DNA from 2 places in the Streptomyces sp. Da 82-17 genome. Region 1 is predicted to be linked to the other one. Evidence: riboswitches for the same ligand, from Rfam matches in the RefSeq annotation. Region 1 holds a riboswitch; the other holds the start of a gene.
The links. A riboswitch is a leader RNA that binds a small molecule or an ion and turns the genes downstream of it on or off. The one in region 1 is predicted to bind ZMP and ZTP.

Region 1 (4,190 bases):
GAGCTGGGCCGACGCCTCGGCGACGCGCTGGTGGCCCGTACGCCGGACTGGGCCGCGCTCGACCAGCGGGGCCTGGAGGAGTTCTGGCAACGGGCCGACGGCTCGGGGGCGTTCGGCGGTCGCAGGCTGCGCTGACCGGCCCGGGGCCGCTACTTGTCCAACGGGGTCAGGCAGAGCGCGACGTCGGACCGGCCCCGGCTGTACTCGATGGTGAACTTCGAGTCGCCGGCCTTGCAGGTGAGGCTGTTCGCGGTGAAGCCCTCGTCGGAGACCTTGTACTGCGCCTTCGGGTCCGCGCAGTCGACGACGCGGATGTCGGGCTCGGCGTCCGTGCCGAGCCGCTGCACGCACTCGCCGACGTCGGCGCCGGTGGCCGAAGTGTCGTTCTTCGCCGCGTTCTTGGCGTCCTCGACGGTGTCGCCCTTCGTGCTGAAGTACCAGACCCCGGCGACGATGCACCCGATGACGACGGCGACGCCCTTGACGACCGTCTGATTGAGCCCACCGCCACGCCGCGGAGGCGGCTGCGGGGGCTGCTGCTGCGGGTACGGCTGTTGCTGCTGGTACGGCTGTTGCTGATACGGCTGTTGGTACTGCTGCTGTTGGTACGGGGGTTGGCCCTGCTGCGGGTGGCCGTACTGCTGCTGGGGGGCCGGTTGGCCGTACGGGTCGGGGTGGCCGCCCGGGGGCGGAGGCGTGGACATGGGGGGCCTTTCGGGTCCGGGCGCCGGCGCGTGAACCACGGGCGCGTACAGGTGAGTCAGCCACTTTCGCACGGCCCTCGGACACCCGCGCGGACGGGCGGTTGTCAGTGCGGCCGGGCACCATGGACAGCGGTGGGGGAAGCGGCGTGGAAGGGGTGAGTCGATGACCGGGCGGCTGACCGCGGGGCAACGGCGGATCGTGGCCCAGGCGGACGACGTGACGGGCCGGATCACGGGATCCGAGGCGCAGTTGGCGGGGCTCGTGCGGCTCGGCCTGGCGTTCCGGCACGCCCGCCCGCCGCGTGCGCACTTCCTGACACCGGCCGGGCATCGAGCGCGGGCCGAGCTGCTGAGCGCCGCCCCGCCCGCCCCGGCCCCGGCCGCCGATCCGGGCGGCTCGGTGTTCGCGGCCCGCACCGGGACCGAGCCGGAGGCGCCGGAGGCGGGGCCGGGGCGGCGGCGCGAAGTGCACAGCGCGTGGCAGGGCCTGCTGGAGTTGCGCCGGATGACGAACGCGGACGGGGCGACGGACCGCCCCTGCGCCTGGGAACGCGGCCACCTGGTCCAGGCCGCGGCCCTCGCCCTGGAGTCGGCGGGCCTGCCCCCGTCGTCCTCGGCCCGCCCGCCCGCGCCGGGCTACAGGGTCACGCCGACTCAGCAGCCGGAGGCGGTCGCGGTGCGGGTGGCCCCGGGGCCGGACGAGGGGGACGTCCGGGCTCAACTCGCCGCGTGCGCGGAGGCGTTGGAGCGGGCGGGCTGGCAGGTGAGCGAGCACGGGGAACGCGGAGGTGGGCGGTACCTCCTGGCCTCCCCGCGGCGGGGGTAAGGGTTGCCTCCGGGGCTTCGCCCCGAACCCGTCGCTTTTCGACTGCCGCGCCATCGTGGCTGGTCGCGCAGTTCCCCGCGCCCCTCGGTCGGGGCTTCGCCCCGAACCCCGGCCGTTTTCGACTGCCGCGCCATCGTGGTTGCTCGCGCCCCGCGGCGGAGCCGCTGATGTCACAGCCCCGCGCCCCTATGGGGGCACGTCCGCCAAATCCAGCCCCTCCGGCGTCTGAGGAGCGGGGGTCTGGGGGCGGAGCCCCCAGGGAGCCGTCCGCTGAGGACTTTCGGGAAGGGGCGGGGTGGGGAAGAAGCGACCGGTGGAATGGCCCGCCCCCCGGCCGAGTTGACGCACAGGGCGCACCGCCCCCGTCCGAAAGGAACCGCACACCGTGACCGAAGTGTTCTCCGTGCCCGTGACCGTTCGTGGATATGAGACCGACGTGCAGGGGCACCTCAACCAGGCCGTGTATCTGCAGTACGCCGAGCACGCCCGCTGGTCCCTGCTGCAGGCCGCCGGCATCCGGCAGAACGACCTGGTCGAGAAGGGCGTCGGCCCCGTCGTCCTGGAGACCACCATCCGGTACCTGCGCGAGTTGCACGCCGGGGACGAGGTCACCGTGGACTGCGTCTTCCACTGGGGCGAGGGCAAGTCGTTCCGGATCACCCAGACCATCCGCAAGGCCGACGGCACGGTGTCGGCGGAGGTGTCCGGGGTCGGCGGGCTCATGGACCTGAAGGCCCGCAGGCTGGTGCCCGCCCCGCAGGAGTACTTCCGGGCGCTCGCCGCCCGCCCCGAGCTCTTCGGCCTGTAGCGGGAGGGACCCTGGTCCGCCGCCGGGCGGTCTCGTCTACCCTGGGGGCGGGCCGTGACTGGCGCTGAGGTGGATCACCACCGGGGAGCGGCCCGACGGTCTCCGTCGCCGTACCCCCGCAAGGGGCCGTACGCCGCCGCGCGCCTGGGCGAAATCCGCAGTTGATGCCGACGACGCCCGGGAGCACCCCATGACCGCACAGCCCACCGAGACCCAGCAGACGCCGCAGGCCCCGCAGACCGCCCAGGCCCAGGGCGCCCGGCTCATGGACGGCACCGCCGTCGCCCGCCGCATCGTGGAGCGCACCGCCGCCCGCGCCGCCGCCCTCACCGAGCGCACCGGCGCCACCCCCTGCCTCGCGACCGTGCTCGTCGGCGAGGACCCGGCGTCGGTGACGTACGTGAAGATGAAGCGGAACCGCTGCGAGAAGGCCGGGATCCGCTCGCGGCACGTGCCGCTGCCCGCCGACACGACCACCGAGCAGCTGGTCGCCGCGCTCACCGAACTGTCCGCCGACCCCGAGGTGCACGGCATCCTGCTGCAGCACCCGTGCGGCGAGCACATCGACGAGCGGGCCGCGTTCGAGGCGATCGCGCCGGAGAAGGACGTCGACGGCGTGACGATGCGGTCGTTCGCGGCGATGGGCTTCGCGCTGCCCGGCTTCGCGTCCTGCACGCCGGGCGGCATCATGCGCCTCCTCGACGCGTACGACGTCGACCCGACCGGGAAGCGCGCCGTGGTCGTCGGCCGCAGCGCGATCCTCGGCAAGCCGGTCGGCATGATGCTGCTCGCGCGGGACGCGACGGTCACGTACTGCCACTCGCGCACGCGGGAGCTGTCCTCCCTGGTCCGGGAGGCGGACATCCTCGTCGCGGCCGTGGGGCGGCCCGAGTTCATCCGGGGTGCGGACATCAAGCCGGGCGCCGTGGTGATCGACGCCGGGTACAACGCGGGCAACGTGGGCGACGTCGAGTTCGCCGCGGCCGCCGAGCGGGCGAGCCTCATCACGCCGGTGCCGGGCGGCGTCGGCCCGATGACGATCGCCGTGCTCCTGGAGCAGACCCTGGACGCGGCCGAGGCCCAGCTCGGCGTGACGGCGACCGCCTGACCTTCCGCCGTCCTCCCCGGTGTACGGTCGGGTCCGGCCGCGGCACACCGCCCGCGCCCGGCCCGGAACCGCCCGTACGCAGGGGAGATGAGTCACGATGAGCCCGCGCCGGGCGACCGGAGCCGGACCGGGGTCCGGGGAGCCGACCTTCACCGAGCGGGCCCGCCGCGAACAGCTCGTGGCGTGCACGATCGAGCTGATCGCGAGCCGCGGCTACCCGGCGGCCTCGCTCGCCGCCATCGCCGAGCGCGCCGGCCTGTCCAAGGCCGCCGTCCTCTACCACTTCGGGACGAAGGACAAGCTGACGCGGGCCGCGTTCGAGCACGTCGTGAGCCGGTTCGCGGCGTACGTGCACGAGCGGGTGGACGCGGCGCCCGATCCGCGGGCGGCGCTCGTCGCGTACGTCCGGGCGATGGTCGGCTACCAGCAGGCCAACCGCAGCCACGTCCGGGTCATCACGGAGACGCTGCTCGACGACGCGGGCGGCACGCGCCTGAAGACACCCGGCGGGCACGAGGCCACGGGGCGGCTCGACGGGCTCGTCGAGCTGCTGGTCGCGGGCCAACGGGCGGGCGTGTTCCGGGAGTTCGCACCGCGCCCGGTCGCCCTGGCCGTCGGCGGCGCCATCGACGGCGTGGTCGCGGCGTGGCTGTCCGACCCGGACCTCGACCTGGACGCGGCCGCCGACGAGCTGGTCGAGTTCACGCTCCGGGCCGTCGACGCGTAGCCCCCGGGCCCCCGGGG
Region 2 (4,190 bases), on a different contig from region 1:
TTCATCACCCAGGCCAGCTGGGCGTGCTCGGGCACATGGCTCTGCACGAACAGCGTGCAGCGCTCCGGGTCGAGCCCCGCGGCGAGCAGCTGGGCGGCGGCCAGCCGGGTGTTGGCGCGCAGCTCGGCCGGGTCCTGCGGGACGGTGATCGCGTGCAGGTCGACGACCATGTAGTACGCGTCGTGGGTCTCCTGCAGCGACACCCACTGGCGGACGGCGCCGAGGTAGTTGCCGAGGTGGAACGAGCCGGCGGTGGGCTGGATACCGGAGAGCACGCGAGGTCGGTTGGCCATGGGGCCCATTGTCTCAGGTGCGGGGGCGTGTTCGGCCCGGGGTACGTGTTGTTTGCCCCACCCCGCCCCTTCCCGAAATCCTGCGGAGCTTCGGGGGCTCCGCCCCCGGACCCCCGCTCCTCAAACGCCGGAGGGGCTGGTTTTTCAGCCCCTCCGGCGTTTGAGGCGGGTCAGGGGAAACTCAGCTCAGGTCCACACCGGGGTACAGCGGGAAGCCCGACACCAGGTCGGTCGCGCGGCGGGCCACCTCGTCGGAGATCTTCTCCTCCAGGACGTGCTGCGCCTTCGACGGTGCGCCCTTCGCCGTCGTGCCCGGCTCCGCCGCCGTGAGGACCGTGTCGATCAACCCCGCGATCTCGTCCATCTCCGCGGTACCGAGGCCCCGCGTCGTCAGCGCCGGCGTGCCGATGCGGATGCCGGACGTGTACCAGGCGCCGTTCGGGTCGGCGGGGATCGCGTTGCGGTTGGTGACCACGCCGGAGTCGAGCAGCGCGGCCTCGGCCTGGCGACCGGTCAGGCCGTACGAGGACGCCACGTCGATCAGGTTCAGGTGGTTGTCCGTGCCGCCCGTGACGAGGGTGGCGCCGCGGCGCATCAGGCCCTCGGCGAGGGCGCGGGCGTTGTCGACGACGCGCTGCGCGTAGTCCCGGAAGTCGGGGCGGCGGGCCTCGGCGAGGGCGACGGCCTTGGCGGCCATGACGTGCGGCAGCGGACCGCCGAGGACCATCGGGCAGCCGCGGTCGACCTGGTCCTTGAGGCTGTCGTCGCACAGGACCATGCCGCCGCGCGGGCCGCGCAGCGACTTGTGGGTGGTCGTGGTGACGATCTGGGCGTGCGGGACCGGGTCGAAGTCGCCGGTCAGGACCTTGCCGGCGACGAGGCCCGCGAAGTGCGCCATGTCGACCATGAGCGTCGCCCCGACCTCGTCGGCGATCTCCCGCATGATCCGGAAGTTCACCAGGCGCGGGTACGCCGAGTACCCGGCGACGATCACCAGCGGCTTGAACTCGCGGGCCTGCGCGCGCAGCGCCTCGTAGTCGATGAGGCCGGTGGCCGGGTCGGTGCCGTAGGAGCGCTGGTCGAACATCTTGCCCGAGATGTTCGGGCGGAAGCCGTGCGTGAGGTGGCCGCCCGCGTCCAGGGACATGCCGAGCATCCGCTGGTTGCCGAAGGCCTGGCGCAGCTCGGCCCAGTCGGCGTCGGTGAGGTCGTTGACGTTGCGGACGCCGGCGCGCTCCAGGGCCGGGGCCTCGACGCGGTCGGCGAGGATCGCCCAGAACGCGACCAGGTTGGCGTCGATGCCGGAGTGCGGCTGCGCGTACGCGTGCGCGGCGCCGAACAGCTCGCGGGCGTGCTCGGCGGCGAGGGCCTCGACGGTGTCGACGTTGCGGCAGCCGGCGTAGAAGCGGCGGCCGACGGTGCCCTCCGCGTACTTGTCGCTGAACCAGTTGCCCATCGCGAGCAGCGTCGCCGGGGAGGCGTAGTTCTCGGAGGCGATCAGCTTGAGCATCTCGCGCTGGTCGGTCAGCTCCTGGCCGATGGCGTCGGCGACGCGGGGCTCGACGCCGCGGATCACGTCGAGGGCGCTGCGGAACGCGGTCGACTCCGTGGAGCGGGGCGGGGTGGCGGACATGGTGAGGACCTCCGGACGCGGTGACGGTCGTTTCTCGGTACGACGCTTCGTACGGTCTCGTACGACGTTCTCGGTACGGCCCAGGCGCACGGCACACAGTTCACGGACCGCTCCCCGATGGTTGATCCCATCTCAGCACGCCAGTCACGGCCCGCTGCTCACCTTACCGGCGAGCGTCGCGGCGAGGTTTCCCCGTCCGTGATGCGAGCGACCATAGGCACAGGGGCGTCATCCGCTCCCCTGTCGGACCCAGCTCCACGACGAACGGAGATCCCGTGTCCCGTACGGAACAGGCCATCGCCTCGGCGGACGCCCACAGCGCGCACAACTACCACCCGCTGCCCGTGGTCGTCGCCACGGCCGAGGGCGCCTGGATGACGGACGTCGAGGGCCGGCGCTACCTCGACATGCTCGCCGGGTACTCGGCGCTGAACTTCGGGCACGGCAACCGGCGCCTCCTCGACGCCGCCCGCACCCAGCTGGAGCGGGTCACGCTGACCTCGCGGGCCTTCCACCACGACCGGTTCGCGGACTTCTGCGGGCAGCTCGCCGAGCTGTGCGGCATGGAGATGGTGCTGCCCATGAACACGGGCGCGGAGGCCGTCGAGACGGCGGTGAAGACCGCCCGGAAGTGGGGCTACCGGAACAAGGGCATCCTCGACGGCATGGCGAAGATCGTGGTCGCCGCCGACAACTTCCACGGCCGTACGACGACGATCATCAGCTTCTCCACGGACCAGGAGGCGCGCGCCGACTTCGGCCCGTACACGCCGGGCTTCGAGATCGTGCCGTACGGCGACCTGGACGCACTGCGGGCAGCCGTCACCGACAACACGGTCGCCGTGCTCCTCGAACCGATCCAGGGCGAGGCGGGCGTCCTCGTGCCGCCGCCCGGCTATCTGGCGGGCGTGCGCGAGGTGACCCGGCAGCGGAACGTGCTGTTCATCGCCGACGAGATCCAGTCGGGCCTCGGCCGTACGGGCAAGACCTTCGCGTGCGAGCACGAGGGCGTCGTCCCCGACATGTACGTGCTCGGCAAGGCGCTCGGCGGCGGGGTCGTGCCGGTGTCGGCGGTGGTGTCGTCGGCGGACGTGCTGGGTGTCTACAAGCCGGGCGAGCACGGCTCGACGTTCGGCGGGAACCCGCTCGCCTGCGCCGTCGCCCTGGAGGTGATCGCGATGCTGCGCACCGGCGAGTTCCAGGAGCGGGCCACGGAGCTGGGCGAGCATCTGCACCGCGAGCTGGGCCTGCTCGTCGGCGGCGCGGTGCGCGAGGTGCGCGGGCGGGGCCTGTGGGCGGGCGTCGACATCGACCCGTCGCACGGCACGGGCCGGGAGATCTCCGAGAAGCTGATGGAACGGGGCGTGCTGGTCAAGGACACGCACGGCTCGACGATCCGGATCGCGCCGCCGCTGGTGATCTCGAAGGAGGACCTGGACTGGGGGTTGGACCAGTTGCGGTCGGTGCTGTCGGCCAAGTAGGCCGCTGTACTCGTCGAGGGTGCCGTCGGCCACGGCACCCTCGACGCCGACTAGAGGATCACGTGCGGCAGGAACCGCGCGTACTCGTCCGTGACCAGGCCCGACGACTCGCGGATGCCGAGGCCCGCCGACTCGTCCTCCACGACCCACGCGCCGAGCACGACCCGGTTGCCGTCGAAGTCCGGCAGCGGCGCCAACTCCTGGTAGCAGCACGGCTCTTCGCGTACGACCGCGGGCTCGCCCGGCTCGTGCACCGTGACGCCGGCGCCCTCGCGGCCGAGCAGCGGCTTCGCCACGTACCCGCCCTTGTCGGCGAGTTCGCGGGGGCCGTCGAGGTAGGCGGGCAGCAGGTTCGGGTGGCCCGGGTACAGCTCCCAGAGGATCGCGAGCAGCGCCTTGTTGGAGAGCAGCATCTTCCAGGCCGGCTCGATCCACAGGGTGGTGCCGGTGCCGCCGCCGTTGTCCAGGGTGTCCAGGACCTGCGGGCCGAACGGGTCGGTGGCCAGCCACTCCCACGGGTACAGCTTGAAGCAGCTGCGGATGAAGCGGAGCTTCTCGTCCACGAACCGGCCGGACAGCTTGTCCCAGCCGATGTCCTCCATCGAGATGGCCTCGGTGTCGATCCCGGCCTGCTGCGCGGTCTCGCGGAGGTACGCGACCGTCATCAGGTCCTCGCCCAGCTCGTCGCCGTTGGAGTGCGCGAAGTAGAGCGGGCTGCCCGGCGGGAGCAGCGCGGCCTGCTTCTTCCAGGCGTCGATCAGGCGCTCGTGCAGCGAGTTCCAC

Region 2: linked by a shared signal. The riboswitch ahead of ACIDOF_RS15200 (glycine hydroxymethyltransferase) and the one ahead of ACIDOF_RS25490 (bifunctional 5,10-methylenetetrahydrofolate dehydrogenase/5,10-methenyltetrahydrofolate cyclohydrolase) in region 1 are both predicted to bind ZMP and ZTP.

Annotation. Positions count from the first base shown of each region.
Region 1 covers NZ_JBJURH010000016.1:141,050-145,239, reverse strand. Annotated here, with positions in the region: gene ACIDOF_RS25510 (FAD-dependent monooxygenase) at 1-135, shown strand, start outside; gene ACIDOF_RS25505 (hypothetical protein) at 150-704, opposite strand; gene ACIDOF_RS25500 (hypothetical protein) at 868-1,530, shown strand; gene ACIDOF_RS25495 (acyl-CoA thioesterase) at 1,916-2,338, shown strand; ZMP/ZTP riboswitch at 2,383-2,495, shown strand; gene ACIDOF_RS25490 (bifunctional 5,10-methylenetetrahydrofolate dehydrogenase/5,10-methenyltetrahydrofolate cyclohydrolase) at 2,604-3,446, shown strand; gene ACIDOF_RS25485 (TetR/AcrR family transcriptional regulator) at 3,544-4,173, shown strand.
Region 2 covers NZ_JBJURH010000007.1:329,516-333,705, reverse strand. Annotated here, with positions in the region: gene trpS (tryptophan--tRNA ligase) at 1-302, opposite strand, end outside; gene ACIDOF_RS15200 (glycine hydroxymethyltransferase) at 475-1,926, opposite strand; ZMP/ZTP riboswitch at 1,998-2,084, opposite strand; gene rocD (ornithine--oxo-acid transaminase) at 2,202-3,407, shown strand; gene ACIDOF_RS15190 (glutathionylspermidine synthase family protein) at 3,458-4,190, opposite strand, start outside.